4 regions of the Neobacillus camarae genome follow, and region 1 is predicted to be linked to each of the others. Evidence: riboswitches for the same ligand, from Rfam matches in the RefSeq annotation. Region 1 holds a riboswitch; each other region holds the start of a gene.
The links. A riboswitch is a leader RNA that binds a small molecule or an ion and turns the genes downstream of it on or off. The one in region 1 is predicted to bind S-adenosylmethionine.
Positions count from the first base shown of each region.

Region 1 (7,517 bases):
CAAGGTTATAGGCTTTGCGGATATCATCTTGGTATTGAACTTCCATAATTGAAAATTCATCTATTTCCATTCCTTTTTTTAATCCGAACTTAATGAGAACATCACTGTCCACACTAAAAGCGTATTCTTCGCCTTTACCTTTATCCAGAAATAAATTAAACCTGTCCTCATTTTTCTGTTGGGTGGTGATTTTTGTGATGATGGCCATTTCCTTCACCTCTCCCCCTTACTTTACCATATTCCCGGTTTTGTATTTAACTTTTCTGTTTTGGACAAATAAAATTTATTAGTATGATTCATAGCAAATTAGGAAAAAATGTCAGCAGGTGCACTTTGTACCAATTTATCTCTAAATGGCGAAAGGAATGAATCGGAATGGGAGATCGAAAAAAGGATAAAAACCGTGGAAAGTATTCATTAACAAGCACTCAAGAGGTATTATACCAGCGTGAATTTAAAATGGCCGACCGTGCTGGCGGTTTCACCGACCGAAAAACGAAGCTATAAAATTATTCCATTAATAACCCCTGTTCATTTGTTCATCCTAGTAATGGGAGCCTTTACGGCTTTCAAACCGACAAGTGAAAGGGGTTTTTACAATGGGCCGTTCACACGGACACAAAACTCGCGATAAAAATAAGGCATCTTTGCCACAGGTGCCAAAAGATATGAAATATGATGGATATGATGTGGAATTTTCAAGAGAGTTGGCTGATCAAGAGGATATGGAAGCACAAGCACGGGCCGACGCAGCCAACCAGCGTGCCGCCAATAGAAGAAACGACTAAGAAAAACGCAGGCGTCCTGGTCTGCGCCATTTTTTCAAAAGGCTCTGTGAAACGATATTGTTGTTTTTTACCCTGTTTATGGGAGCGGATAAGTTCAGACTCCTGCGGGAGTACTGGGCTGGGGAGACCCCGCAGGCGGCTTCCTTCCAGCGCCGAGGAGGCTCTCCGGCACGCCCGCGGGTTCCCTGAGCGCCTGGAGCGGAAATCAACAGCCATATATAAAAGAAACTTAAAAAAAGAGAAGCAGGGGATTCCTGCTTCTTTCAAAGTAACTATATAAAAGGGGGGATATATTTCAGCGAGTTCCAAAGAGAGGTTAATCCAAAATAAATTGTTAGAACTCGTTAAAATCAAATTACATGAACGATGTGAAGTTTTCACTATCGTTTCTATACTCAGACTATACTCCCCCATCCGTTTTAAAACAACCAATTTCACAGTTTTTTAACATATTTATATTGGAAATGTGAAGAGTATGTGAACTCCAGTTCACTGGACATAAAAAAGAAAGAAGCGGTTGCTCCTTTCTTATCCACTACATGACAGCTGTCGTTTCCAGTTTGATAGCTTCCCATTCGACATCCCCTAAAATCGCGTAATAGCGAACTGCAGGGTATTGTCTGGCCCATTGTGCCACTTCAGATTTTGTTGCTTTTACAATAGTGATACCAGTAAGTTCCAAATCATTCCAAACGATATTTAACTGGGACGTTGCCGGTCTAACACCATGAATAAACCAATACTTACTTGGTTCTCCCTTTTCTTGCTGCTCTGTTTCCACTTGCTTTCGTAAAGAATGCGCAGCCGCATGATATTGATTCACATATACCAAATCCTCTATGACCGCACTGGCTGTCGGGAACATTCCTGCCCCCGGCCCCTGCAAAGTAATCCTTCCGACAATATCCGAGTGGACATTGACTGCATTTTCTACCCCTTCTACATGGTAGAAGGGATGCTCATTTCCGACCAGGGCAGGTTTAACCGAGGCTTGAATCTTGTCGCCAAGTTTGGTGATACTGGCCACGTGTTTAAATCTTAGCCCCAATTGATCTGCCACCTCTATAAGTTCGCTATTTATATGGGTTATCCCCTCACGCTCCACATCCTGCCAAATAGGTTCGGAACCGAAGGCAATCCGGCTGAGGATCATGGTTTTATAAAAAGCATCAAATCCTTCGACATCATTTGTGGGGTCCGCCTCTGCATAACCCTTTTCTTGAGCCAAAAGAAGGCTTTGGGCAAATGACTGCTTTTTTTCACGCATTTCAGTCAAAATAAAATTAGAAGTTCCATTTAGAATCCCGTGTATTTCGGAAACTCGGTTAATTTTGAGAAGCTGCCTTAACGTTTGGATGACTGGAATTCCTCCCGCTACAGTTGCTTCAAAACCAACTTGAACATGATGACTGCCGGCCAGTTTAATTAATTCTTTACCATAATGGGCAAACATTTCTTTATTTGCCGTAATAATGTGACAGCCTCTTTGGATGGCACGTTTTAAATATGTATAGGATGGTTCCTGGCCGACAATTGCCTCGATGACCACATCCAGCTTTGGCAGGCGAATGATTTCTTCAAAATCAGTGGTGACTAGGACTCCGTCTCCTATTGTTCTGGCCTTTGCCGTATTTTTTATTAAAATGGCGGCAACTTCCACTTTCTTTCCCAACACATCGGTCAATTCAGCTTCATGTGATTGAATTGTCCGATAGACGCCTTCTCCAACCGTGCCAAAACCGAGAATTGCCACTTTGATTCCAGTCATTTTTAGACCACCCTTCATAAAATTTCTTATTATAAAAAGAAAAACCCTCTTGATAAGAAGAGGGTGAGTTCCTCCTCTTATCTGCCAGATTGACTACAATCTGCAGGAATTAGCACCTTTTCAAGATACACCTTGAAGGTTGCCGGGCTTCATCGGGCCATGTCCCTCCGCCACTCTGGATAAGAGATAAATTTATTTGCAATTTAATAAAATTCGAAATATATAGAAGTAATATTAACTGAATTTTCCCTCCAAGTCAATATTCTATCCTATAGCGGCAGTAAATCAATTGTTTCCTTTTCTGCTGCTTTTTCAACCATATCCAGCCATTCCTGCGGCTTATTTGGCAGCACAGAGTAATAAACGGTGAGGAAATCTTTCACCAGAGATGCAGGCAGTGCTTCGGTTTGATCTAAAATTGGCATGAAACACAAATCCAATCCCGATACCGCTTCACCATTATTTTCCCAGGATGGATGGACATATTCCAAATCCAGCCTTTTATATCCCAAATGTGACAGTACTTCGCGGCGTACATAGGGATCCATTACTCTAACGCCGCCAAATTCATGATTGGACGCGCGATATGGATCGTAGATTTCGGCAAACATACCAAATAACTCATTTCCATTGGCATGGGCAAGTTCCTGTAAGTCTCTCATACGGTTTTCGGCGAGGAACCGTCCAAGACTCAAGCCTTGCTTACTAATAATAGTAAAGTCGGTCATCGCAATGTTCCAATCAGGATAATAGCGGTATTCGGTAGCCCCGACCACTTGGTCATCGTGGATGGCCACAAACACCCGGATTCCTGGATCTTCTAACGGCTCTTTCCATAAATCGTACTTCAGCACTTCCTCCGATGGAAAAATTTTGCCCATTAAATCATGCAGCTTTCTAAAATTGGGATCTTCAATAGTGGTTATCCTCTTATATTCCATGAGCTGGCGCCCTCCCTTATATATTATTTAAATGGATTTTCCCATTGCATAAGCACGGCATTATTGCACGATTCTTCATCATCCAGATAGTTGTTCACAATCCCTAATGGGACGCGGCCGCATCGCAAAAGAAACGTAATGACCGGATCCTTTAATTGCCCTTTCACAACTGCTTCGAGGTAGTCCTGCGGTGTCATTTGATTTTTATGTTTATGATAGCCGGGCATCCGGCCGCCCCCAAGCAAACGCTCATACCCCTTTTCTATGATGACGTGGTACATCGCTTCCATCATCAGCTTGCCAAGCCCTAGTTTCCGGTATTTTGGCCTGACACTTATATCAACAATATACAGGGTATTGCCGTTGGGATGATGGTTTCTTATATAACCGTTATCCGTGATTTCGGCCCAAGTATGTTCCATATGGTTCGGATTAAAATCAACACAGAGACCTGTTAAGGACCCAGCTAATTCCCCTTCAATTTCGATACAGAGTGCTCCTTCAGGAAAAAGCGTCACATGATTAGTCAATTGCTCCTTATTCCACCACAATTCGGCTGGAAATGGCGGAGGAAAGCATTCTGATTGGATTTCAATCAGCTGTTCAAAGTCTTCATTGGTGTAGTTACGAATGATGGCAGCCTTAGGCTGGTCGTGTTCAAACACGTAAAACTGGCTTCGGTACATTCCGATTCTCCTCCGGTCCGTTATTTTTCCCAATCGACATATAAGTCGGTTCTACGGTCCCGCCAAGTGGTAACCGAGCCGCGCTCACGGACTTCGTATAACAGTTCTAAATCCAGATCTGCTGTTACGACCATATCATTGTTAATTTCCCCTTCGACCAAGATACCGCGCGGCGGAAATGGGATATCGTTCGGTGTAATAATGGCAGCCTGGCCAAAATTAGCCCGCATAAAATCAACTGTCGGCAACGAACCGACCGTTCCGGTTAAAACGACATATACTTGATTCTCAATCGCCCGGGCATGGCTTGTATAGCGGACCCTATGGAAACCGTGGCGATCGTCGGTACAGGATGGACAGAAAATCACGTCGGCTCCCTTTGCTTTCGCCATCCGGACGATTTCCGGAAATTCGATGTCATAGCAAGTCAACAGGGCGATTTTCCCTTTGTCAGTTTCAAAAATCTGAAAAGAATCCCCAGGGGCCATGTCCCATTCATGCACCTCAGTAGGGGTAATATGCAGCTTAGCCTGCTCGCCAACTCTTCCATCGGGGTAAAATAAATGGGCGGTATTATACAGCTTGCCATTCTTACGAAGTACGTGAGTTCCGGCGATGATATGCATATTTGTTTGTTTGGCAAAGTTGGAGAATAACGCAAGATATTGTTCAGTGAAGTTTGGCAGGTCAGCAATTTTCAGGCTATGCCCCTGACTGTCTCCAATAGATAGAAGCTGCGTGGTAAAGAATTCAGGGAACAGTACAAATTCAGCCCCAAACTCTTCTGCAGTTTTTATATAATGCTCGCATTGGCCAGCGAATTCCTCAAAGGATTGAATCGTATGCAAATGGTACTGCACGGCAGATACTCTAAGTTTCATCTTATTCCTCCAGTCAATTTTTTGAAAAAATGGTTACTAAACAAATTATCTAATATTTTCATAAGGAATACAATTTATCCAGCTTTTGGTGAAAAAAGATAAAAACCTAGTGGGTTTATCAAGAGGGCGGACTATCATCTCTCCATTGAAATGGAGAGGATTCCCGTCCGCTCTTCCTAAACGAAAAAAACAGCCCGCCAATCCGGCGGGCTTATCCCTTATTGATGCAGCTTTTCTTCAGCAAGCTTAATTTGTTGTCTTACCTGTTCAGGAGATGTGCCTCCCAGGCTGTTTCGAACGGCGACCACATGCTCCGGAGCCAGCACCTCGTAAATATCCTCTTCAAATAAAGGACTAAACTGTTGGTACTCTTCAAAACTTAAGTCGAGTAAAAACTTGCCGGACTGGATGGCGTATAGAACAATTTTTCCAATCACTTCATGTGCTGCACGGAACGGAAGGCCTTTTGTGACCAAATAGTCCGCGATATCGGTTGCATTCGAATAGTCATTATTAATGGCTTTTCTCATTACATCTTTCTTCACGGTCATCGTTTCAATCATCGGTGCCAAAAGTTTTAATGACCCCTCGAGGGTTTCCACGGTGTCAAACATGCCTTCTTTATCCTCTTGCAAGTCCTTGTTGTAAGCAAGAGGCAGACCCTTTAATACTGTCAACAGACCGATTAAATTGCCATAGGCGCGTCCGGTTTTGCCCCTCAGCAGCTCAGGTACATCGGGATTTTTCTTTTGCGGCATAATGCTTGAACCTGTACAAAAAGAATCATCGAGTTCGACAAATTGAAACTCCTGGCTGGACCAGAGTACCAGTTCCTCGGATAAACGGGAGATATGGGTCATGATAATTGAGCCAATTGACAAAAACTCCAAAATAAAATCCCGGTCACTGACGGCATCCATACTGTTCGGATAGATGGTCTCAAACCCTAAAATCTCGGCAACCCGTTCCCGATTAATGGGAAAAGTGGTACCTGCCAATGCACCTGCTCCCAATGGCAGCCAGTTCACCCGCTTTAACGAATCAATTAATCTCTCTTTATCCCGCTCAAACATCCAAAAGTAGGCCATCAAGTGATGGGCAAACGAAACCGGCTGGGCCCGTTGCAAATGAGTATAACCGGGAATCAACGTCTCAATATTCGCTTTTGCTTGTTCGACAATGGCTTTCTGAACATTTTCCACCAAGGTGATGAGTTCTGTGGTTTTAGTGCGCAAATATAAATGCATATCGGTTGCCACTTGGTCATTTCGGCTTCTTCCTGTATGAAGTTTCCCCCCAACTGGGCCGATTTGTTCCAGCAAGAGTTTTTCGATATTCATATGAATATCTTCATCTTCTATTAAAAATTCCACTTCGCCGTGGTCAACCATCTCTTTAATGTGATGCAGGCCGCTTTTAATTTTTCCGGCATCCTCTTCTGGAATAATGCCGCACTCCCCTAACATTTGGACATGGGCAAGGCTTCCCGCGATATCCTCTTTGGCTAATTTTTGATCAAACGGAATTGAGGCTGTGAACTCTTCTACCAGCTTGTTCGTTTCTTTCGTAAAACGTCCGCCCCATAGCTTAGACATATGCTGCTCCTCCTCATGGCTTAACAAGATAGCCCCCGAAACGATTCGAGGGCACCTTCTGAATTATTTTAAGACCGATTCTTTCTGGTTAACTTCGGAATAGACTTTTGTCGGCAGCCCCCAAAGCTTAATGAAGCCCACTGCTGCATTATGGTCAAACGCATCGCCTTTTGTATAAGTTGCCAGTTCTTCATTATATAGGCTGTGCTCCGATTTACGCCCGACAACAGTATGATTTCCCTTGAAGAGCTTAACGCGAATAGTGCCGGAAACGACTTTCTGGGTTTCCTCAATAAACGCATCCAAAGCAGCTTTTAAAGGAGAATACCAAAGCCCTTCATAAATAATTTTGGCCATTTGCTGTTCTACCTGCGTTTTGAATTGTGTAACCTCACGCGGCAATGTCAAAAATTCCAATTCCTTATGGGCATTAATTAGAATTAATGCTGCTGGATTTTCATACACTTCGCGTGATTTGATGCCTACTAATCTATTTTCAATATGATCGATACGGCCAACACCGTGCTTGCCGCCTAGTTCATTTAATTTTTCAATTAATGGTACAAGCTCAAGCTTTTCTCCATTAAGCGCAACAGGAACGCCTTGTTCAAAATCAATTTCAAGATACTCTGGAGTATCCGGAGTTAATTCGATTGGATTGGTCCAATCGTAGGCTGCTTCAGGTGCCTCTGCCCAAGGATTTTCCAGTACACCCGCTTCACAGGCGCGGCCCCAGATATTGGCATCAATGGAAAACGGGTTATCCAGATCTACTGGAATGGGAATATTGTTTTTCTTGGCATATTCAATTTCTTCATCGCGGGTCATGCCCCATTCACGGACAGGCGCAACCACTTT
Region 1 is NZ_JBUCKX010000001.1:410,614-418,130, reverse strand. Features, by position in the region: gene recX (recombination regulator RecX) at 1-208, opposite strand, end outside; gene ACY8D0_RS01900 (YfhE family protein) at 376-507, shown strand; gene ACY8D0_RS01895 (YfhD family protein) at 600-788, shown strand; gene ACY8D0_RS01890 (homoserine dehydrogenase) at 1,324-2,556, opposite strand; SAM riboswitch class I at 2,631-2,742, opposite strand; gene ACY8D0_RS01885 (GNAT family N-acetyltransferase) at 2,826-3,497, opposite strand; gene ACY8D0_RS01880 (GNAT family N-acetyltransferase) at 3,521-4,183, opposite strand; gene ACY8D0_RS01875 (carbon-nitrogen hydrolase family protein) at 4,204-5,064, opposite strand; gene argH (argininosuccinate lyase) at 5,283-6,659, opposite strand; gene ACY8D0_RS01865 (argininosuccinate synthase) at 6,723-7,517, opposite strand, start outside.

Region 2 (7,517 bases), on a different contig from region 1:
TGTGCTAAATTTGGCTGTTGATTGCAGCGAAAGAAGCTTTAGCGGCCCCCGGTCGTGCCGGGGAGCATCCTCGCCCGTACTCTCTCAGGAGTCGAGTTTATCCGCTCTAATCAACAGACTTAAAAAGATCAAATTTATTGTTTTAACAGCTCCTAATTAAAAAAGCACCCGAGGGTGCTTTTTTAATTAATGTTTTAAAGTCTCTAACACTTTCTCATTTTCCGATTGAAATGAGTAAACACCTTCAACATAAACTTGATGCCATACCATGAACATGAGAACCGTCCAAATTTTCCGGCTGTTGTCCGCTTTATCAAGACAATGGTCGTCAAGCAATTTCAATAAATAAGTTTTATTGATTAAATGGTCCGTGTTGCTTTCCCGGATAATTTTTTTCGCCCATTCATTCATTTCCGCCTTTAGCCAATGGCGAATTGGGACAGGGAAGCCAAGCTTCTTGCGGTTCAGAACATGATCAGGAACGACGCCTTCCGCTGCCTTGCGTAAAATATACTTGGTCGTGCCCGCAGCTGTTTTTAAGCTGCTTGGAATGTTCGAGGCCACTTCAAAAACTTCCTTATCAAGGAAAGGAACACGCAGCTCCAAGGAATGGGCCATTGTTGTTCTGTCAGCTTTCAGCAGGATATCGCCACGCATCCAAGTGTGGATATCAATATACTGCATCCTGTCAACCGGATCGTAGCCACGGGTTTCATGATAAAGGGGCTTGGTAACGTCTGTATAGTTCAATCCTTCCCGATATACACTCAATAGATCCCGTTTTTCATCCTCACTGAACATTTTCGCATTTCCGATATAGCGCTCTTCCATTGGTGTCACACCGCGCTCAATAAAGCTCTTGCCCTTGGTTCCTTCAGGCATCAAATTGGCAATCCCTTTAAGCAGGGTTTTTCCAACCCGAGGGATTTTATTAAAAATCTGCAGGTCATGCGGTTCGCGGTAAATGTTATAGCCGCCGAATAATTCATCGGCCCCTTCACCGGATAGGACTACCGTTACATGTTTTCGTGCTTCACGTGCCACAAAGTACAACGGTACACAAGCAGGGTCAGCAAGCGGGTCATCCATATGCCACATGATTTTCGGAACTTCCTTCATATATTCTTCCGGTGTAATAACATAGCTGATGTTTTCAACTCCAAGCTTTTCCGCCGTTTCTTTGGCGACATCTATCTCACTAAAGCCATTGCGTTCAAAGCCAACAGAGAATGTTTTAATCGCTGGGTGAAACTCTTTTGCGATAGAAGCGATAATGGATGAGTCAATTCCCCCGGAAAGAAAAGAGCCGACAGGAACATCACTGCGCATATGTTTTTCTACTGAATCAAACAGGATATTCCGGATTTCCTTCACATATTCGGCTTCGGATTTTTGTACCGGGTTAAAATGTGCTTTCCAATAGCGTTTGATTTCCATGGGCGAGCCCACTTTTTTGATAAAATAATGGCCCGGCTCCAGTTTTAAAATTCCCTTTGATAATGTGTTCGGTTCAGGAACAAACTGATATGTCAAATACTGCTGCAAGGCATCATAGTCGAGTACATCATTTTCGAGTGCCAGTAGGATACTCTTTTTCTCAGATGCAAAATAGGTTTTTTCGCCGTCTTCCATATAGAAGAATGGCTTGATGCCGAAATGGTCCCGGGCACCGTACAGGGTTTGTTCCTGCTTATCCCAGATGACAAAAGCAAACATCCCGCGTAATTTATCAACCGCTTTTTCCTTCAAGTGGCTGTATAAAGCAATAATAACCTCTGTATCTGAACTTGTTGCAAAGGAGAGACCTTCCTTTAATAGTTCCTCGCGCAGTTCAACGTAGTTATAAACCTCGCCATTAAAAATAATCCAATACCGTTCATTCTCATAGGTCAGCGGCTGATGCCCGCTTTCGATGTCAATGATACTAAGGCGCCGAAAACCAAATTGGACATGCTCGTCAAAATAATAACCATCGTCATCCGGCCCGCGATGGGTAATTATATCATTCATATTTTTAAAATGTTCGATTTGCTCATCGTTATAGCTTTGCGGTTTGTCGTGTACACAACCAATAAAACCACACATTATGTACCTCACCTACTTCATCTTAATTTGATGCCAAGAAAAAAACATACTCTCTTATACTACCACTTTTTTTAAAAAAAGGAACTGTGAACATAAGGAAAATTTGAAGCGTAAGAGCCTTGGCAATGTATTATCATTGTTCACTGCGGAGAGTGCCTGTAAACATGTTATTCCTTTAATCCCCATACTTTACTGGAATTAGACGAAAAATAAAAATGGGAGTTACATTGTTATGCAACTCCCATCCTATTAACATCCTTCCGTCTGCCCCAGCAGTGCGTCCGCTTTATCTGTCCGTTCCCAAGGAAGATCCAAATCGGGACGGCCAAAGTGTCCGTATGCAGCCGTTTGCTTGTAAATTGGCCGGCGAAGATCCAACATTTTTATAATTCCCGCCGGACGAAGATCAAAGTTCTTCTCCACTAATTGAACCAATACATCCTCATTCACCTTGCCGGTACCAAATGTATCGATTGAAATGGAAACTGGTCTTGCCACGCCAATGGCATAAGCAAGCTGTACCTCACATTTGTCAGCCAAACCTGCTGCAACAATATTTTTCGCCACATACCGGGCAGCATAGGCAGCGGAACGGTCAACCTTGGTCGGGTCTTTACCGGAAAACGCACCGCCGCCATGACGAGCATAACCGCCATAAGTATCAACAATAATTTTGCGCCCGGTTAAACCGGCGTCCCCCTGCGGACCGCCAATAACGAACCGCCCTGTCGGGTTAATAAAATACTTTGTATTTTCATCAATCAATTCTTTTGGAACAACCGGATTAATCACATATTCTTTTACGTTACGCTGAATCTGCTCCAGTGAAATCTCCGGATGATGCTGCGTAGAAATGACAATCGTATCAATCCGTACTGGTTGGTTGTTTTCATCATATTCAACCGTAACCTGTGTTTTCCCGTCGGGGCGAAGATATGGAAGAATATCCTCTTTACGGACTTCGGTTAACCGGCGGGAAAGTTTATGAGCTAAAGAAATCGGCAGAGGCATGAGCTCTTTTGTCTCATTGCATGCAAATCCGAACATTAATCCTTGGTCCCCGGCGCCAATTGCCTCAATTTCTTCATCCGACATTTGCCCTTCCCTGGCTTCCAGCGCTTGGTTAACACCCATTGCAATGTCTGGTGACTGTTCATCAATAGAAGTTAAAACCGCACAGGTTTCGGAGTCAAAACCATATTTAGCACGATTATAGCCAATCCCTTTAATCGTTTCACGGACGATTTTGGGAATGTCAACGTAGGTCGAAGTGGTGATTTCCCCCGCCACCAACACCAATCCTGTTGTAACGGAAGTTTCCGCTGCAACCCGGGCATTAGGGTCTTTTGCTAAAATAGCATCCAAAATGGAATCAGAAATTTGGTCACAGATTTTATCAGGGTGACCTTCTGTAACTGATTCAGACGTAAACAAACGGCGTTTTGTGGACAATCTGAATTCCTCCTATAAATATGAAATAACGTGAGGCGGTCCCTTCAGGAATTCACCTCAAATTGATACGGAACTCATTCCCTTAGTAGTATGAAATAAACACGGGATTTTTATTAGTTATGTAAGTTTGTTATGTAAAACAGCACTATTTTGTGCCTAACAAAAAAACCTTTCCCTATGAGGAAAGGTTAATGCAAATGTTTGCGCGCCTTTCACTCTTATCGTTCAAGGCCAAGCCTTGCAACAGGTTTAGCACCTTTGCCTAGAAATCCTTTAAAAAGGTTTTCTTAGATTGCAGGTTGCTGGGTTTCATTGGGCCTGTCCCTCCACCAGCTCGGGATAAGAGAGTATCCGTTCAAATTAAAATGTTAACTGGACGATCGATTAAAGTCAATGAATTTTTTTGCAACTTGCTGCTAAAAACATAGACAAATAGCCGAAAACGCCAGAACATTTATGAGTTCTTATGTAATATTCCTTTTAAAATTTCAAACAAAGTTATAACTTTAGCTAAAACCGTAGAATAAAGTATATATAATACAAATTGTTTTTTGTTATTAGTATAGACTATTCCAATAAATATGTTATACTATTTAATAATTATAATCCGTTTTAAAAAAACATATAAAAAGGAAGGTTTCATTCAATGAATTCAGTTCATATTACCGATGAATTAGCGAATTTGTTAACCGGCCAAAATGTATACACCCAGCTATCCGTCCCGCAATTAGTCGAAAAGATTCTAAGACGAAAGGAAGGACAGTTAACTTCAACGGGTGCCGTTTGCGTTTCCACCGGAAAATACACCGGGAGATCGCCAAGGGACAAATTCATTGTGAACGAACCAGCAACAAAGGATAAAATCGCTTGGGGTCCCTCGTTGAATCAGCCCATATCGGAGGAAATATTTGTTAAATTATACCATAAGGTCATCGAATACTTGAAACAAAAACAAGAAATTTTTGTTTTTAAAGGGTTTGCCGGGGCCGATAAGAAATCACAATTGCCCATCCAAGTGATTAATGAACTAGCTTGGCAAAATTTATTTGCCCACCAGTTATTTATACGCCCTACTGAGGATGAGTTAGTGTCCCATGATAATCCATTTACCGTCATTTCCGCACCTCATTTCAAAGCCAATCCTGTAGTGGATGGCACGAACTCGGAAGCCTTTATCCTGATTTCTTTTGAGCGCAGGGTTGTCCTAATTGGGGGCACGGAATATGCAGGTGAAATGAAGAAATCGATCTTCTCAGTCATGAACTATCTCCTTCCCGAAAATCATATTTTTTCCATGCATTGTTCTGCCAATGTCGGGAAAGAAGGGGATGTCGCCCTGTTTTTCGGTTTATCCGGCACAGGGAAAACCACCTTGTCCGCCGACCCTCACCGCCGGCTGATCGGCGATGATGAACATGGCTGGTCGTCAAGCGGTGTATTTAATATTGAAGGCGGCTGCTATGCTAAAACCATTAATCTATCAGAAGAAAAAGAGCCGCAAATATTTAATGCCATCCGTTTTGGCACTGTACTTGAAAATGTCGTGATGGACCAGGATTCCAGAGTTCCGGATTATGACGATGGTGCCTTTACAGAAAATACACGGGCTGCCTACCCGATTGAAGCCATTGACAACATTGTCCAGCCAAGCATTGCCGGACACCCCAATACTATTGTTTTTCTAACAGCAGACGCGTTTGGCGTGCTTCCCCCGATTACAAAATTAACTAGAGAGCAGGCCATGTACCATTTTCTTAGCGGGTACACTTCGAAACTGGCGGGAACAGAACGCGGTGTGACCTCACCAGAGGCCACTTTTTCCACCTGCTTTGGAGCTCCGTTCCTGCCATTGCCGGCAACTCGATATGCCAAAATGCTAGGCGAAAAAATACTCGAACATAACGTGAATGTGTTTCTAGTCAATACAGGCTGGACCGGTGGAGTGTATGGCACGGGCAGCCGGATGAAACTCTCCTACACAAGAGCAATGGTCCAGGCAGCACTTGAAGGGGAATTGAACCATGTGGAAACGGTTAAGGATGAAATTTTCGGGTTAAATATACCGCTGCATGTTGCCGGTGTGCCTGATGAAGTATTGCAGCCGAACAAAACCTGGTCAGACCAGGCTGCTTTTAAAGTGAAAGCCAAAGAGTTAGCCGAAAAATTCCGGGAAAACTTCAAAAAATTCACCAACGTGGAAGCTGATGTGATTGAAAAAGGCGGACCAGTCCTGTAATGAGTAAAGCCCGTATCTTAATTGGATACGGGCTTTCTTACTTCAACCGCCTGAGAGCTGTTCACTACTGTAAAACGATATTTTCCGCTTTTTTTGATTTGAAAATCTCCTGTGTACTGGGCGACCTTTGTCCCCCCCGTCGCTGTATATTCCGTCTTATCCCCGAAAGTAAATTTGGTCACTTCAGCCGTTTCCAGAGAGAATACTTCCAACTCAATTTGATCGGGAAGATTGTCCCCAGTTACTTCAATAGGGACATCTTCATAAAAACCGGCATGCAGATCTTCCTGTGACATCAATAAGGTCCATTTATCCGCCTGAACATACGGTTCTTTCACGTAAATGGGAAACGCAGCAAAACTTTTTCCAGCAACGGAAAATTGCAAAGTCCACTTACCTGCAAAAGGGAACGGCTTAAAGCTTGTCAAAGCATGGGCGTCGGCGCCATCCATTGGTCCCGCCAGCTTCGTGTTGGCCAGCTCCTCTTTGACACCAGTTTTTGCATGCACGGCCTCGACCGTCAACTTCTTATTTGCAAAATTTTTATCATAGTCCCCCCACAGGAAGACCATCATTTTGGCAATTGAATTGCTGTCCTTGGCAATCCAGTCCTTTGGTGCCAATAGACTGACTTTGTTGGGTATCCCAAAGTTGCTGTCCGCATAAAAGATTTCCCCGTGATCGTTAAGGGCAAAGTAGTCACCCTTTTCTACTTCTGACGTGTTTGTGAGGCTGCTGGAAGCTGAATTTATTTCCTTGCTGGTAGTTTCATAATAAAGGATTGGTGCGGCAATGGCCAAGATGAACAATGCGGCAATGGCGCCAAGTTTGTGTAAATTCATGTGTCTTTTTGGCTTTTGTCGTCCTGCCTTATTTAATGTTTCTAATATATTTATCCGCTGATTTGTATCCAATTCATGCTTAGGGAAATCGGTCATCATATCGAGCAATTCTTTATCCGATAAATTGTTCAAAGTACTCCCCCTCCTTCAGCCTTTCATTTAATTTTTTCACGGCCCGAAAAAAAGTGACATTGACTTTGTTTTCAGTCCAGCCAAGCACCTGCCCTGTTTCTAAAGATGAAAGCTCCGCTATACCTCTTAACAGGACCACATCACGATAATTGGGCTTTAAATCATTGATGGCTTCGTACAGTCTTTCATACTCCAGCTTTCTGAGGAGTTTCATCTCCGTATGAGTATCGTTCGTTATCGGATTTTCCTGGTCGAGGCGTTCCTTTAGCTTCTGCCAAACCGATTTTTTTCGATAAAAATCTATCGCGGTGTTGCGCGCGATGGATATCAGCCACGTTTTGGGTGCTGCTTCTTTTTTGTACTGGCTGAATGCTCGAAATGCCCTTAAAAAGGTTTCCTGGACTAAATCTTCTACATCCCGGGAACCGGTATAATAAACAAGATAATTGGTCACATCCTTTTCATATTCGATGAACCAATTTTCTATCAAATGGGTCCGTTCCAACCGTCCCCCCCCTATCCAACATTTGTTTTTCTATAGATAAGACGACTAAGCAAGCAAGTTATTACACTTTTTGCAAAAAGAAAAAAAGCAGGTATTTTCACCTGCTTAATTGGTCGAATTCAAAGAGACCAGTTGATACGTTACGGTAGTTGTATTGTTTTCCCAAACCACTTTTTTTATGATGGCCATTCCGTTCGAGTTTCCATCCAAGGTTTTTCTGACTTCCACAGGAATTTCGATTGGATAGAGTCTGTAACCCTGTTTC
Region 2 is NZ_JBUCKX010000002.1:1,491,556-1,499,072, reverse strand. Features, by position in the region: gene asnB (asparagine synthase (glutamine-hydrolyzing)) at 187-2,085, opposite strand; gene metK (methionine adenosyltransferase) at 2,335-3,537, opposite strand; SAM riboswitch class I at 3,753-3,883, opposite strand; gene pckA (phosphoenolpyruvate carboxykinase (ATP)) at 4,184-5,773, shown strand; gene ACY8D0_RS14850 (hypothetical protein) at 5,791-6,747, opposite strand; gene ACY8D0_RS14845 (RNA polymerase sigma factor) at 6,728-7,252, opposite strand; gene ACY8D0_RS14840 (DUF2584 domain-containing protein) at 7,358-7,517, opposite strand, start outside.
Region 2: it holds a riboswitch for S-adenosylmethionine, as region 1 does, so the genes downstream of both, metK (methionine adenosyltransferase) here and ACY8D0_RS01890 (homoserine dehydrogenase) in region 1, are expected to answer to the same signal.

Region 3 (7,517 bases), on a different contig from region 1:
GATATGGGGGTTTAATTTTGTGATTATGAAACTGGGAAATGGCGCTTTTCCTCCCGTCCTATTTGCCTCACTGCGATTTTTGACGGGGGCCATCGTCCTCCTTGGCGTGAGTTTTATGAAAAAAAATCCCCTGCCAAATAAATCGGATTGGAAGTGGGTCATCCTCTGCGGACTGTTCCAAACCACCTATTTTAACATCGCTATTCAAATCTCGCTTAACTATGTCAGTGCCGGTCTTACTTCGGTTTTGACTTACAGCATGCCGTTGTTTTTATCGATTATGGCCCATAAGTGGATTCCTAATGAACAATTGACACCAAGAAAGACGTTCGGAATCGTGCTGGGTATCGCTGGTTTATTCCTCGCGATGGATATTCATTTAGGGGGAAACGTCTGGGCAGTGTTACTGGCCTTAAGCTCCGCTATTTCTTGGGCAGTGGCCAACTTGATTTTTAAACTGAAATTAAAGCATTGTGATAGTGTGCAATTTACCACATGGCAAATGACCATTGGAGCGCTGGGTTTATTGGTCTACTCTCTATCATTTGAACATGGGGAAGCGCATTGGGGTGTAATGCCGTCGGTTTATATCCTGTTTTCCGGAATTGTTGCCTCCGCGCTGGCATTCGTGATGTGGAATCATATTTTGAGCCTTACGGAAGCAAGCAAAGCATCGACTTCTCTACTGCTTGTGCCCGTCGTAGGTGTCATGTCTGGATGGCTATTTTTGCATGAGAGTTTGAGCATCGTAACCTTGGGAGGAATTTTATTAGTTTTGGCGGGAATATGGTTTGTGAATAGTAAAGGGAAAGGTGCCCAATTGAAAACGAAGGTTGTGGATAAGGCAGCTTAAACGAAACAGGGTGCGCTGGGGACGGTTCTAGTGAAAAAAGCATGAGAACCGTCCGAAGCTGCTGATTGGATGGGTAGTGGATAAATAGTTTGCTTTTTTTTGCTAGTTCCGTTCGCCGCAGAGTTGTTTTGCTCTTTCAAACCGTCCTTTAAAAGGAATGGTTTTTATTTACCGGCGATTTCCGGCATTTTCCATTTTTGGGATTTTCCCAGCTGTTTAGCACTACATGGCAGGGCCAGCTTTTAATTCAATCAAATAAAGGGGATTCCCTTCAGGATCGCTGAAGTAGGCGATTCGGGTGGCTTCTTCTTCCATAATTGGCTGGAACTCGACACCACGGGATTTTAGCAGCGCGATTGCTGAATCCAATTCTTCGACTTCCAATCCAATATGGATGCTCCCTGACTTACCAGGATTTGAATCTTGTCCCTCGCGAGGATGTACAAGTCCAATGGCCAACCCCGGTGCTTCGAGCTGCACCAAATGTCCTTCTACTCTAAATTGAACCTTTAATCCGAGGGTTTCTACGTAAAACTGTTCTGCTCTTGTTAAATCATCGACTACGATCGTTACGCTGCTACTCTTAAACATGGTTTGTCCCTCCCTATTTCCATCTTATATTATTCTAATCCATCATTGTTTTATTTACAAAAAAGGTGCGGCCGGAATTCGCCAAAATTTTTAGGAGGGATAGCGAAGAAACCTAAATAAGAGGAGGATTATCACAAAATTTAATCATACGTTTGTTTAACTGACAACTTTTTTAGCTGCGAATTCCGAGAAAACCAATGATTACAGGCATAACGTAAAATCTAATTAAACGTTTAATTTGTTCATGATTTGTCATTTATTAGATGATTTTGAAGGAGGGGAATAGATTGAAAGATGGACATGCTGCCGGCGTAAAGAAAAGACTTAATCGATAGGCGTGAATCAAGAATTAGGAAAGAGGGATGAACACCGCGGGTATGGTTTCTTCATTTTGATGGAGGAGTTATATCACTTTTGCCGAATATTCTGTGTGTACACCAAGGCCATGGGAATTTTCCTTATGGACTTTGGACTTCATACAGGAAGGATATTATCGGATGAAACATCATAATTATGCCAAGACCCCGCCATTAGGCTGGAATAGCTGGGATTGTTTCGGGGCGTCCGTTACAGAGGATGAAGTCAGAGGGAATGCTGACTATATGGCAAAACATCTTAAACCTTTTGGCTGGAAATACGTGGTCGTTGATATTCAGTGGTATGAACCTGGCGCAAATTCCTCGGCCTATCGTCCGTTTGTGCCGCTGGAAATGGATGAATATTCGAGATTGACCCCGGCGGTAAACCGATTTCCTTCGGCGGCGGAGGGGAAAGGATTCCAGCCATTAGCGGATTACGTTCACAGTCTGGGATTAAAATTCGGAATTCATATCATGCGTGGGATTCCGCGTCAGGCCGTTCATGCCAATATGCCGATATTAGGGACCCGTGCTAGAGCGAGAGATATGGCCCATTCCAATTCCATCTGCCCTTGGAATACAGACATGTACGGGGTGAATGCATCGAAAGAAGGGGCCCAAGAATATTATGATTCCTTGTTCCAGCTGTATGCCCAATGGGGAGTGGATTTTGTAAAAGTAGATGACCTTGCCGCGTCCAAGCTTTATCACTTCCATAAGGATGAGTTGAAATTGATCCGCCAAGCCATTGAAAAGTGCGGAAGAGAAATAGTCCTCAGCCTGTCACCTGGTCCAGCACCGCTCGAGTATGCAGACGAATTCATGACTAACGCCAATATGTGGCGGATGACGGACGACTTTTGGGATGAGTGGAGCCTGTTATACAAGATGTTCGAGCACTGTGAAAAATGGAGTGAATATGTGGGGCCTGGCCACTGGCCTGACTGTGATATGCTGCCACTTGGGCATATTCGAATCCGTTCAGTCGAGGGCGGCAGAACACAACAGTGGACACAATTTACGAAAGAGGAACAAATCACCATGATGACTTTATGGTCGATTTTCCGTTCTCCGCTCATGTTTGGCGGTGAACTCCGTGACAATGATGAATGGACATTATCTTTGTTAACCCATAAAGAGGTGTTAGAAGTAAACCAACATAGTCATGATAATCGGCTTGTCTTTCGCAAGGGTGATCATGTGGCATGGACAGCGAAGAGCCAAGAGGATCATACCTTTTTAGCATTATTTAATGTAGGTGAGGAAACGGCCACACTCCATGTTCCACTAGAGCAGCTCCAACTTTTCTCCGGAAAAAAAGTGAGAGATTTGTGGAAACAAGAGGAAATGGGCGAGGTAGAAGATGTGGTGGAGCAAACGTTGCCGCCACACGGCGCTGTGCTATTGAAACTGTATGATTAACAGGATATTTTTTTTACTAAGTTACTAGGCTTATCTATCAGAATAGGAGAGGAAGAATCAACATGTCTGCGACGAAAGCAAAAATGATTTTAGAAAAAGATTTCAAAATCTCGGAGATTGATAACCGTATTTATGGTTCCTTCATTGAACATCTAGGCCGTGCCGTATATGGCGGCATTTATGAGCCGGGGCATCCCCAGGCTGATGAAAATGGCTTCCGGCAGGATGTCATGGAAATGGTCAAGGAACTTCAGGTGCCGTTGATCCGTTACCCTGGCGGCAACTTTGTATCCGGTTACAACTGGGAAGACGGAGTCGGCCCGGTGGAAAACCGCCCGCGCCGTTTGGAACTGGCCTGGCGCACGATTGAAACCAATGAAATTGGCACGAATGAGTTTATGAAATGGGCCAAGCTGGTTAATGCGGATGTGAATATGGCGGTAAACCTTGGAACCCGCGGCATTGATGCGGCCAGAAATCTTGTTGAGTACTGTAATCATCCGGGAGGCTCGTATTATAGTGATCTGCGTATTTCACACGGGGTAAAAGAGCCTCATGGGATCAAGACTTGGTGTCTGGGCAATGAAATGGATGGGCCATGGCAGATTGGCCACAAGAATGCGGTCGAGTATGGACGGATTGCCCAAGAAGCCGCAAAAGTCATGAAGTGGGTCGACCCGACGATTGAGCTGGTTGCCTGCGGAAGCTCAAGCCGGACGATGAATACATTTGCAGATTGGGAAGCCACTGTGCTGGACCATACGTACAATCATGTAGAGTACATATCGCTTCACCAGTATTACGGGAATCGTGAAAATGATATCGCCAACTATCTGGCCCGTTCCCTTGAAATGGATGATTTTATTCGTTCCGTGATTGCGATTGCTGACTATATCAAAGCGAAGAAGCGCGGCAAAAAGAATATTAATCTCGCATTTGATGAATGGAATGTTTGGTATCACAGCCATGAGTCGGACAAGAAGATTGAACCTTGGAGCATCGCCCCTCCACAGCTTGAAGATATTTATACTTTTGAAGACGCCTTATTGGTGGGCTGCATGCTGATTACCCTGTTGAAGCATGCGGACCGGGTGAAGATTGCCTGCCTCGCCCAATTAGTGAACGTCATTGCCCCGATTATGACAGAAAATAACGGAGTCGCATGGAAGCAGACGATTTTTTATCCCTACATGCATGCTTCTGTTTATGGCAGGGGTGTTGCCTTGAATCCGATTATCTCCAGCCCGAAATATGACAGCAAAGATTTCACCGATGTTCCGTACCTGGAGTCCACTGCTGTTTATAATGAGGAACAGGAACAGCTGACCATCTTTGCTGTGAACCGCCACTTGCAAGAAGGTTTAGAGTTAGATGTGGATATCCGCAATTTTGAGGGATATGAAGTCATGGAACATATCGTTCTTGAAAATGCCGACATAAAGTTAACCAACTCAGCCAAAGGAACACCTGTCGCGCCACATTCCAATGGGAATGCCAAGTTGGAAGATGGCAAGGTTTCGGCTGTGCTTCCTAAGTTGTCCTGGAATGTCATTCGCTTGGCAAAAAGGAAATAGAATGACAGGGGGCAGTTCGAAAAAAGGGCCTTAGAAAAGAAAGCTAATAGCTTAGTATTTGAGCTGTTAGCTTCTTTTCTAATTAATTATCATGGACCTCCCTATTTCCCCTAAAGGTCCATTTTCCTTCGGCACGGTCATTAGAGACCCATCCTAAATCCCTTGATGACCCTTTTTGCTTTGGTACGGTCAATAGGGTTAAGTGGCAAAAAATCATGAAAACCATAGATACTTAGAGTATAGAAATATTTGATTGACAATTTGGTGAATTTGAACTATTATCGCATTATAATAATTAACAAGTTGAATGTACATTTTTCTTCTTATCCAGAGAGGTGGAGGGACTGGCCCTTTGAAGCCTCGGCAGCAGGTTCTTATGAATACTGTGCCAATTCCATCAAGCACATCGCTTGAAAGATGAGAAGAGGGTTAAAGAACTCTCTTCTTAGGAGGAGAGTTTTTTATTTAAATAAAAATCCAACTTAAATGATAGGAAAACTAGAGTATTAGAACAATAGAGGAGAGAATATAAATGAAATATGGTTTTTGGTTACCGATTTTTGGAGGCTGGCTGCGAAATGTGGAAGACGAAAATATGCCGCCCACCTTTGAATATGCGAAAAACGTCATTCAATCAGCTGAAAAATGGGGATACTCGACAACTCTAATAGCTGAATTATATCTAAATGATATTAAAGGACCGGAACATGATTCTCTTGAAGCTTGGTCCACAGCGGCCGCGCTGGCAGCAGTGACGGAAAAAATTGAAATTATGACGGCAATTCGCCCTGGTTTTCATAACCCCGCTGTTGCCGCAAAAATGGCCGCCAATATTGATCAAATTTCCAACGGCCGTTTTACGCTAAACGTGGTTTCAGCTTGGTGGGCTGAAGAAGCGCGCCAATATGGCGGCATTTTTACGGAACATGATGAGCGATATGCTCGTACCGAAGAGTTTATCGATGTTCTTAAAGGGTTATGGACAGAAGAAACGTTCAATTACACTGGTCAATTTTACGATTTACAAAACACGAAGCTTGCACCGAAACCTGTGCAACGGCCTAACCCGATTCTTTATGCAGGCGGTGAAAGTGAAAAAGGCAAGCAAACCATTGCCGAAAAATGTGATGCCTATGTGATGCACGGTGGAACCGTTGAAGAGATTGATCGAAAAATCACCGATATGAAGGCACGCCGTGAACAAACTGACAATGACCCATTTCGTTCTTTCGGAATGGCCGCTTATGTGATTTGCCGCGATACTGAAGAAGAGGCTCTGGCAGAGCTTGAAAAAATTACGACGGTGAAGGATTCTAGCGGATATGCTGGCTTTAAAGATTTCACGACCAAATCACATTTAGAACAACAAATCCAATTGCAGGATTATTCAGTTTCCAATCGTGGCCTCCGTCCGAATTTAGTAGGAACTCCAGAACAAGTAGCTGAAAGAATTTTACAATACGAGGAAACTGGCTTAGACTTATTGTTATTACAGTTTTCACCACAACTAGAGGAAATGGAACGCTTTGCCAAGCAGGTTATGCCATTAGTGGAACAAAAACGTAGTTTAATAAAGAACTAGGAAGGGGCTGTAAAAATGAGCAAGGTATATGTGATACATGAAAATAGTGAGTGGACCGTCCATTTAACCAAAAGGTTAGAGGAACTGGGTGTTCCTTATGAAGAATGGCATTTAGACGAAGGAACGTTAGATTTATCATCAGAACCACCAGAAGGGATCTTCTATAGCCGGATGAGTGCTTCTTCTCATACACGCGACCATCGTTTTGCAGCGGAATTTACTGGGCAGGTATTGGCTTGGCTTGAAGCGCATGGCCGTACGGTGTTAAATGGAACGAGCGCTCTAAAGCTGGAAGTGAGTAAGGTTTTACAATATTTAGAGTTAAACAAGTATGGAGTTAAGACTCCAAAAACGATTGCGGCGGTTGGAAAACAAAACATTATTAAGGCGGCTGAAAGCTTTGCAGGACAGCCGTTCATTACGAAGCATAACCGTGCCGGAAAAGGCTTAGGTGTTCAATTATTCCAAAGTATCGATGCTTTAAAAGCGTATGTGGAAGGTCCGACTTTCGAAGAACCTGTCGATGGCATTACGCTTATTCAAGAATACATCCAATCTCCTGAAAGTTACATCACTCGTTGTGAGTTTGTAGGCGGAAACTTTGTTTATGCTGTTAAGGTAGATACTTCGGAAGGATTTGAACTTTGCCCAGCGGACGCCTGCCAAATTGGCGACCTGTTCTGCCCGGTAGGAGAAAAAGTCGAAGAGAAGCCTAAGTTCCAAATCATTGAAGGTTTTGAGGACGAAATTCTAGAAAAATATAAAGAGGTTTTAGCGGGAAATCAGATTCATGTGGCTGGAATTGAATTTATCAGAAATGCAGATGGCGAAATTTTCACGTACGATATCAATACCAACACGAACTATAATTCGGATGCAGAAGCAAAAGCTGGAAAATACGGAATGCTTGAAGTAGCTGCATTTTTAAAGAAGACATTAGAAGAAAAGTACACTCCAACAACATCAGCATAATTTTTATAGGGCTGCCCAAAAGGTCGTTAAAAACGTCTTTTTAGGGTTCTGCCCTTTTTTTATTGGATTTTGTTGAAATTATAACTATGTCAGAAAAGTTTCCACTTTCTTTGACTTGAAATTTATAAAGTGATATAAAAAAGGTTATAGTGTTAACCGCATCA
Region 3 is NZ_JBUCKX010000002.1:662,936-670,452, forward strand. Features, by position in the region: gene ACY8D0_RS10895 (DMT family transporter) at 1-853, shown strand, start outside; gene ACY8D0_RS10900 (VOC family protein) at 1,076-1,444, opposite strand; gene ACY8D0_RS10905 (glycoside hydrolase family 27 protein) at 1,942-3,225, shown strand; gene arfA (arabinosylfuranosidase ArfA) at 3,288-4,799, shown strand; SAM riboswitch class I at 5,120-5,223, shown strand; gene ACY8D0_RS10915 (LLM class flavin-dependent oxidoreductase) at 5,332-6,381, shown strand; gene ACY8D0_RS10920 (ATP-grasp domain-containing protein) at 6,397-7,353, shown strand.
Region 3: it holds a riboswitch for S-adenosylmethionine, as region 1 does, so the genes downstream of both, ACY8D0_RS10915 (LLM class flavin-dependent oxidoreductase) here and ACY8D0_RS01890 (homoserine dehydrogenase) in region 1, are expected to answer to the same signal.

Region 4 (7,517 bases), 220 kb from region 1:
CCGAATCGCCTGGTCGGCGGCTGGAATGTTGATGACCCTAAAGGAAGGAAGCTCCATGAACAGGTATGGGGCGAGCCGGTTCCTGAAAAGATAGGCAAGCATCAGACTTTAATGCTGGATGCGATGGAACAGAAAGAAATTAAAGCCCTTTACGTAATTGGTGAAAATCCTGTCCAATCAGATGCGGATGGAAATCATGTCCAGAAGTTATTTGAAAATCTTGAATTTTTGGTTGTTCAAGATATCTTGATGACGAAAACGGCGATGCTTGCTGATGTTGTCCTTCCGGCGACAGGCTGGGCTGAAAACGATGGGACATTGATTAATTCTGAAAGACGGATCCAACGGGTGCGTCCAGCCATAAAAGGACCCGGCATATCCCGTCATGATCATGAAATTGTCCAGGCCATTGCGAATAAAATGGGGGCTAATTGGAAGTACCAATCAGCAGAGGATATTTGGGAAGAAATTCGCTTGCTCGCACCTAATTTTGCCGGTGTAACGTACAAGCGAATCGATGAAGAAGGAGGCCTGCAATGGCCATGTCCTGATGAAAACCATAAAGGGACGCCATTACTTCATAGCCGTTTATGGTCAAAAGATGTGGGCATGAAAGCGAAATTTGTGCCTGCCGATTACCAGCCGCCTGCGGAGGTGCCTGATCAAGAATATCCGTTGATACTGACAACAGGACGCCGGCTGCAATTTTATAATACCGGGGTGCAAACGAGTAATTATAAAAAGGTGAAGAATGCGGAGGAAGGACTAGAAATTCATCCGGATGACGCCGCTCAATATGGTTTTAATGACGGTGATCTGGTGAGGGTAAGCTCCAGAAGGGGAAGTGTGGTCACGAAAATAAGAATAAGCAATAAACAGCCAAGGGGCTTAGTGTTTATGACCTTTCATTTTCCAGACCAGGTCAGTACGAATGAACTAACCAATCATGCTACCGATCCACTTGCCGGTACAGCTGAGTTTAAGGCATGTGCCGTCAAAATTGAAAAACACGAGGAAAATTATTCTCTTACCGAAGCACATTAAATAGGGAGGCATAACTAGGATAATTAACTAAGTTATGCCTTTTTTTGATATGCTCCGTTAAACGATATTGTTGATTTTGTATATACTCTGTTGTTTGGAGCGGATATGCTCGACTCCTGCGGGAGTACGAGGCCGAGGAGGCTCCCCGGCACGACCTAAGGTCCGCGGGCGTCTGGAGCGGAAATCAACTGCCATCTTTAACAGAGCCTTCTGATAAGTAGAAATCGTGTCGTCTCCCAATAGCTGTTAGCGATAAAGGAAGAAATCTAATTATTGGAGGAATTATCGGGACCTGGATATTTGTATTTTTTATAGGAAAAGAGTAAACGCCTTCTCTTGTAATACCTAATCTAAATACTTTTTAATAACTATCAAAGGTCTCATCATCTCGTAATCTTCGTGTTCAAGTATGTGGCAGTGCCATACATACTCTCCTGTGAAATTTTTAAAGTGGACAATGATTCTCGTAACCTGACCAGCTTCAACTCTAACAGTGTCTTTCCAGCCTATTTCACTCGGGTCTGGTTCGAGGACTGGATTAGGTCCAAAATCTATGCCTGTACCGTTGTTAATCCATTGATTTGCATTAAAGGTGTTGACATTAAATTGCTGTCGGCTGAGTACCTGGAATTGTGCAAGATGAAGATGAATAGGGTGAGAAATGTTTGGGGGAATGCCGATGGGACTATTAGGATTAAAAACAGGATTTGCAAATTCCCAAATTTCTATCGTATCGTACTCAGGAAATTCTGTTGCAGGATCACTAAACTCAAGGTTATTTAATGTTAACTTAATCCTTCCATAGTCATCCGTTTCCTGACTCATAACAAATCTTCTTGTTTTTATTGCCTTTCCTTCTTCTAATTTGTCAAAGGGGCGAAGGTTTTGGGGCAACGTAATATGATCCCCGCCTTTCCGGCCTACTCTAAATTGCATAACCTCTCTTTTATGGATTTCTGGATTCCCCTGAAGATCTAATTCTTCTGTTTGAAGAGTGATAGTCTGTCCTTCTAGACCAGTAAAATCAATGATGACATCTATTCGTTCAGCAGGATCGAGAGGAAATTTCTGTATCGGCTTAGATACACTGATCAACCCGCCATCAGTGCCTAACTGCCAGAAAGATTGTCCATTTGAAAGTTTAAAAGTAAAACCGTTCGAATTTGAAGCATTTACCATCCTAAAGCGATACTTTCTTGGCTCAACATTAAGATAGGGCCATACCTTTCCGTTGACCACCATGGTATTCCCAATAAAAGCTCGGACGACAGAAGGATGGACAAGCGGATTTCTAGGGGTTAAATTTTCTGGATAAAAAAGCGAGCCATCGGGGTTAAAGGATTTATCTTGTATCATGAGCGGAATATCATATTTCCCCTTAGGAAGGTCATGGCTCTGCTCATTAAAATCGTGAATAAGATAGAAACCTGCAAGACCAGCATAAAGATTCAGTCTTGTCACTCCCATTGCATGGTCATGATACCAAAGTGTGGCTGCTTGTTGTTGATTGGGATATTCATAGACTTGTCTGTTATATTTTGGACCCCTATATTCGAAATGGCGCGTAAACCAGGCCTCAGGGTGGCCGTCGCTGTCAGGGGCTGCATTGGCGCCATGGAGATGCACGACTGTACGAACCTCGGGGTCATCAATCGCACTATCTAAGGTTTTATCCACTGGTAAAAAGTGTTTTAAGGGAAGATTATTAATCCATTTTACTCTAACGGCATGTCCTTTCATTGTTTCAAAAGTAGGACCAGGATACTTACCGTTATAACCATAGATTAGGGCTTCTCCGAAGTCCTTATGAAATTTATGCTTCGTACATTTCATTTCAACCTCATAATAATCATAATCATTCCCTCGCGATACTGGTTTTAGAACCTTTGGAATTGGCAGTTCATCAACAAATTTCGGGATTGTAGCAGGTATTGATGGGTCTACCATATTATCAGTTTCACAACACTCTGTATATTCATAATCACTACTTTCTTCATGAAATTTATAATTCTCTTCCAAAAAAATCACCTTCTTGTTTATTATTTATAGATGCAGAACTGTGGTTTGAGTAGAATAATTGGCAAACGATAAAAATTAGCAGCTAATTTTTCTGCATTCCTTATTATGGCATTCGTTATAGTGTATGAAATCAGGAAAAGCCCGTAAAGGACGACCGTATAAATTTATTAAAATAGGTGCAGTTGATAAGCAGGAAACTCCTATTTTTTACAAAGCGGGATCCATTAAAATCGTTCGTTCTATCTTGAATAGACTATTGAAAAAGTAAAAGATAATGACGCCCCAACAACTAGCAAAAATAACCCTTGATGCTGTACATGAAAATAAACTTCTTATAGCTCCAATTTCAATGCGTAGAACAAAGGATGTTCTTTTCACGGTGTTTCCAGCCTTGCACAAAGGATTAATGAGATTAGTATGCAAGGCCAGCCGAGAAGCCCGCTTAACATAAGGCTGGAACTCTGCATAGCCACGCCGCTCCCTATCTTTTGAGTAAGGAAATAGTGAGTGATAAAATTTTTTCAGAAACAGGACATCATATTATGATAAGCTAAGGAAGAAACTCTTCGAAAGGAAGGATATTCTTGAAATACATAAAGATTGCCAACACCGAGTTAAATGCTTCAAACATTATTATGGGAAATATGCGAATTAACCAACTGTCCGCAGGTGATGCAGAAAAGTTGATTCGCACCGCAATGGATGAAGGAATTAATTTCTTTGACCATGCCGATATTTATGGAAGGGGCCAATGCGAGGAATTGTTTTCTGAAGCCATCCAAATGAATCCTGAAATCCGTGATGAAATGATACTTCAGAGTAAATGTGGCATTCGTCCAGATTTGGGATGCTTTGATTTCTCCGAGGAACATATTATCAATTCTGTTAACGGAATCTTAAAACGGCTGAAAACAGATTATCTTGATATCCTTTTGTTGCACCGCCCCGATCCGTTAATGGAACCAGAAGAAGTGGCTGCCGCATTTGAGAAACTTCATACAAGCGGTAAAGTGAAGTATTTTGGGGTTTCCAACTTTAATCCCGCTCAAATTGAGCTGCTGCAAAAGGCTTTACCTTATAAGCTCGTGATTAACCAACTGCAATTTGGAATCGCCCATACTCCTATGATTGATTCTGGCATTACCTTAAACATGAAGGTGGACCAATCGATTAACCGCGACAGCAGTATCTTGGAGTATTGCCGTTTGCATGATATCACTATCCAATCCTGGTCACCATTCCAGCATGGATTTTTTGAGGGAGTATTCCTTGGGGATTTCGAAAAGTTTCCGGAATTGAATCAAACAATAGACAAGATTGCTGAGAAATACGGAGTCACCAGTACTGCCATTGCGGTCGCATGGATTACACGCCATCCGGCCAACATGCAGGTGGTCCTTGGCACAACGAAACAGCAGCGATTAAAAGATTCCTGCCAGGGGTCAGAAATTAAATTGACCAGACAGGAATGGTATCAAATTTATAAAGCAGCAGGAAATATGGTGCCGTAAATTGATAAGGCGGGAGCAGAATTGCTTCTGCTTTTTTTGCGGACAAAAGACTGAAATGTTGCGAATTTACGGACAAGAATATTTTTTTAGAAAAATATATTGACGGTAATTAAGAAAAGTATTATTCTTACTTTTGTAACAAATGCATATTGTAATCTCTTATCGAGAGAGACGGAGGGAAATGGCCCTATGAAGTCTCGGCAGCGGGTTCTTTTGAACACTGTGCCAATTCCATCAGGTTTCGCCTGATAGATAAGAAGAGAAGTACCTATTTAGTGTGCGATAATCCTCTTCCTATCAAGGAGAGGATTTTTTTAATTTGTTAGTAGGTCTGAGAATCAAAATATTATTCAATAAATAGTATTTTGATTCTTCAGACTCTAATATTAATACAAATATTACTTCCTGGGGGTAACAACATGAAAAAAGCTTTGATTGTATTGGCTGCAGCCATTTTAATGATTGTATCCGGACTTGCAGGCTGCGGGAAACAAGAGGCCAAACAGGCATCAGGCAAAGCAGCTAAAAACATTAAGCAAGAGATCACGACAAACCTTGCAGGTGAACCATATACCGTGGATCCTGCGTTTGCATCCGACACCACGTCTTTCTGGGTCATTGACCATTTATATGAAGGTCTGTACACCTATGATAAGAAAGGTAATATCGTGGAAGGTGCTGCTAGCAAAATTCAAACTTCCGAAGATGGAAATACCTATACGTTTACCATCCGTGACGGGGCAAAATGGTCCAATGGAGACCCGGTGACCGCAAAAGATTTTGAATATTCATGGAAACGGGTGTTGAATCCAACTACCGGAGCCTATGACGCTTCTTCCATGTATTATATTAAAGGAGCGGAAGCTTATAATACTGGAAAAGGCAGTGTGGAAGATGTCGGTATTAAAGCTACAGATGATAAAACCCTAGTAGTGGAGTTAAGCAACCCGTTAAAATTTTTCCCTAAAATTATGATGAGTGAAGCTTATTTGCCGGTTAATCCCAAAGTGGTGGAGGCCGACAAAAACTGGGCAGCCGAAGCAGCGGGAATTGTCACGAATGGCGCTTATACTGTCAAAGAATGGAAGCATGATGCAGAGCTTTCGCTTACTAAGAGTCAAACCTATTGGAATGCCAAAGAAATTACCATGGATGACATTCACTTTAAGATGGTAGCAGATGCGACTACCTACTATCAAATGTTTAAAACAGGTGAACTGGACCTAATCAAACAGTTGCCTATCGACTCGATTGAGCAGGAAAAGAGCACGCCGGAATTCGTTTCACATCCGCAATTCAGCGTTTATACGTATACCTTTAATGTCAATGAAAAGCCGTTTAATAATAAGAAAATCAGGCAAGCCTTCTCCTATGCGATTGACCGTAAAGCCATTACTGAGAGCGTGTCAAAAGCAGGCGAAGTACCGGCATTCGGTTATGTGCCAAACGGTGTCAAAACGGCTTCAGGCAAGGATTTCCGTGATGAAGCTGAGAAATATTATCAGTTTAACCCGAAAAAGGCCAAGCAATTATTAAAAGAGGGGCTCGAAGAAGAAGGCTTGACCGAATTGCCTCCAGTTACCTTTAAATACAATACAGCCGACAATCACAAGAAAATTGTCGAAGCCCTCCAGGAAATGTTAAAACAAAACCTCGGTGTCGAAGTGAAACTGGAGAATCAGGAATGGAAGACCTTTATCGATACATTTAAGCAAAAGAACTTCCAAGCAGCACGGATGGGCTGGGTCGGGGACTTTTTAGACCCGATTGGCGTGCTTCATCATTATACTTCCACCGATTCCAACAATTTCTCAAATTGGAGCAATCCAGAGTATGATGCTTTAATTCAACAGGCTACCGTTGAGCAAGATGAAGCCAAACGATATAAGCTTCTTCACCAAGCCGAAGACATCTTGATGGATGAACTTCCAATTTTGCCGATTTATTATTCGGCTCAAAATGCATTGGTCAGCAAAAAGTTTGAAGGAATCCGTTTTGCGGAATTATCGGAACCCGATCTTCGTTTTGCTAAAAAAATCTCAGAATAATAGAAACAAAAAAGTGCAGGCAACTGCACTTTTTTTGTTTCGCTGAATTTGCAGTATTGTCACATACTTTGTAAAAATTTGAATCTTTTTCCTTTTGTTTGTCGTATAATTTATTGCACGATATACATATAAACCAAATGTGGGGGGATTTGAATGGAGATGCAAACAGAAGTGAAGACAAAGAAAGAGATTCCAAGTTTAATTGGCATGTTTACCAGTCCAAGCGAACAATTTATCAAAATAAAGGAGAATCCAAAGTTTTGGATTCCGATGGTCATAATCAGTATTTTTTATGCGATAGGGTTATTTTTAATGGTATCGTCAATGGATGCATCGACTTTAATTGATCAGGGTGTACCGGAAGATCAAGCTGAATTGGTTTTAGGCATTACTAAAGTGACCGTTGCCATAACTGGAATTATCACGCCGATTATTGGTGTACTCGTTTCAAGTGCCATTCATTTGATTTTTGCCAAGATTGCCAGTTCAACAGTTTCATTTAAACAACTGCTTTCCATGAATACATTTATTATGGTGGTCGGAGCCGTTGGAATCATTTTAAATATGGCCATTCGTTTAACAATCGGCGGGAATCCAGAAACATATGTTACCAGTCTGGCTGGATTGCTCAATCTGGATAAGCCGGGCGGTTGGGGGTCCATCGAAGTATTTGGAAGTTGGTCAACCATTTTAACAGCGATCGGATTAAACAAAACAGCAGGATTTTCCAAGGGGCTTGCTTGGACCGTTGCGATTATTTTCTTCTTATTCAGTTTTGGTTTAGGCTTCGTGGGAGGTTTACTTTCCGAGGCCCCAGCTCTATAGTGTTTTTCATTCACTTTAGACCAGCGAAGGGAAAGGAGAAAAGGACAAGAGGTTTGCGATATAAAACATC
Region 4 is NZ_JBUCKX010000001.1:631,629-639,145, forward strand. Features, by position in the region: gene fdhF (formate dehydrogenase subunit alpha) at 1-1,044, shown strand, start outside; gene ACY8D0_RS03080 (multicopper oxidase family protein) at 1,390-3,063, opposite strand; gene ACY8D0_RS03085 (aldo/keto reductase) at 3,648-4,574, shown strand; SAM riboswitch class I at 4,731-4,833, shown strand; gene ACY8D0_RS03090 (peptide ABC transporter substrate-binding protein) at 4,994-6,622, shown strand; gene yknW (YknW family membrane protein) at 6,776-7,447, shown strand.
Region 4: it holds a riboswitch for S-adenosylmethionine, as region 1 does, so the genes downstream of both, ACY8D0_RS03090 (peptide ABC transporter substrate-binding protein) here and ACY8D0_RS01890 (homoserine dehydrogenase) in region 1, are expected to answer to the same signal.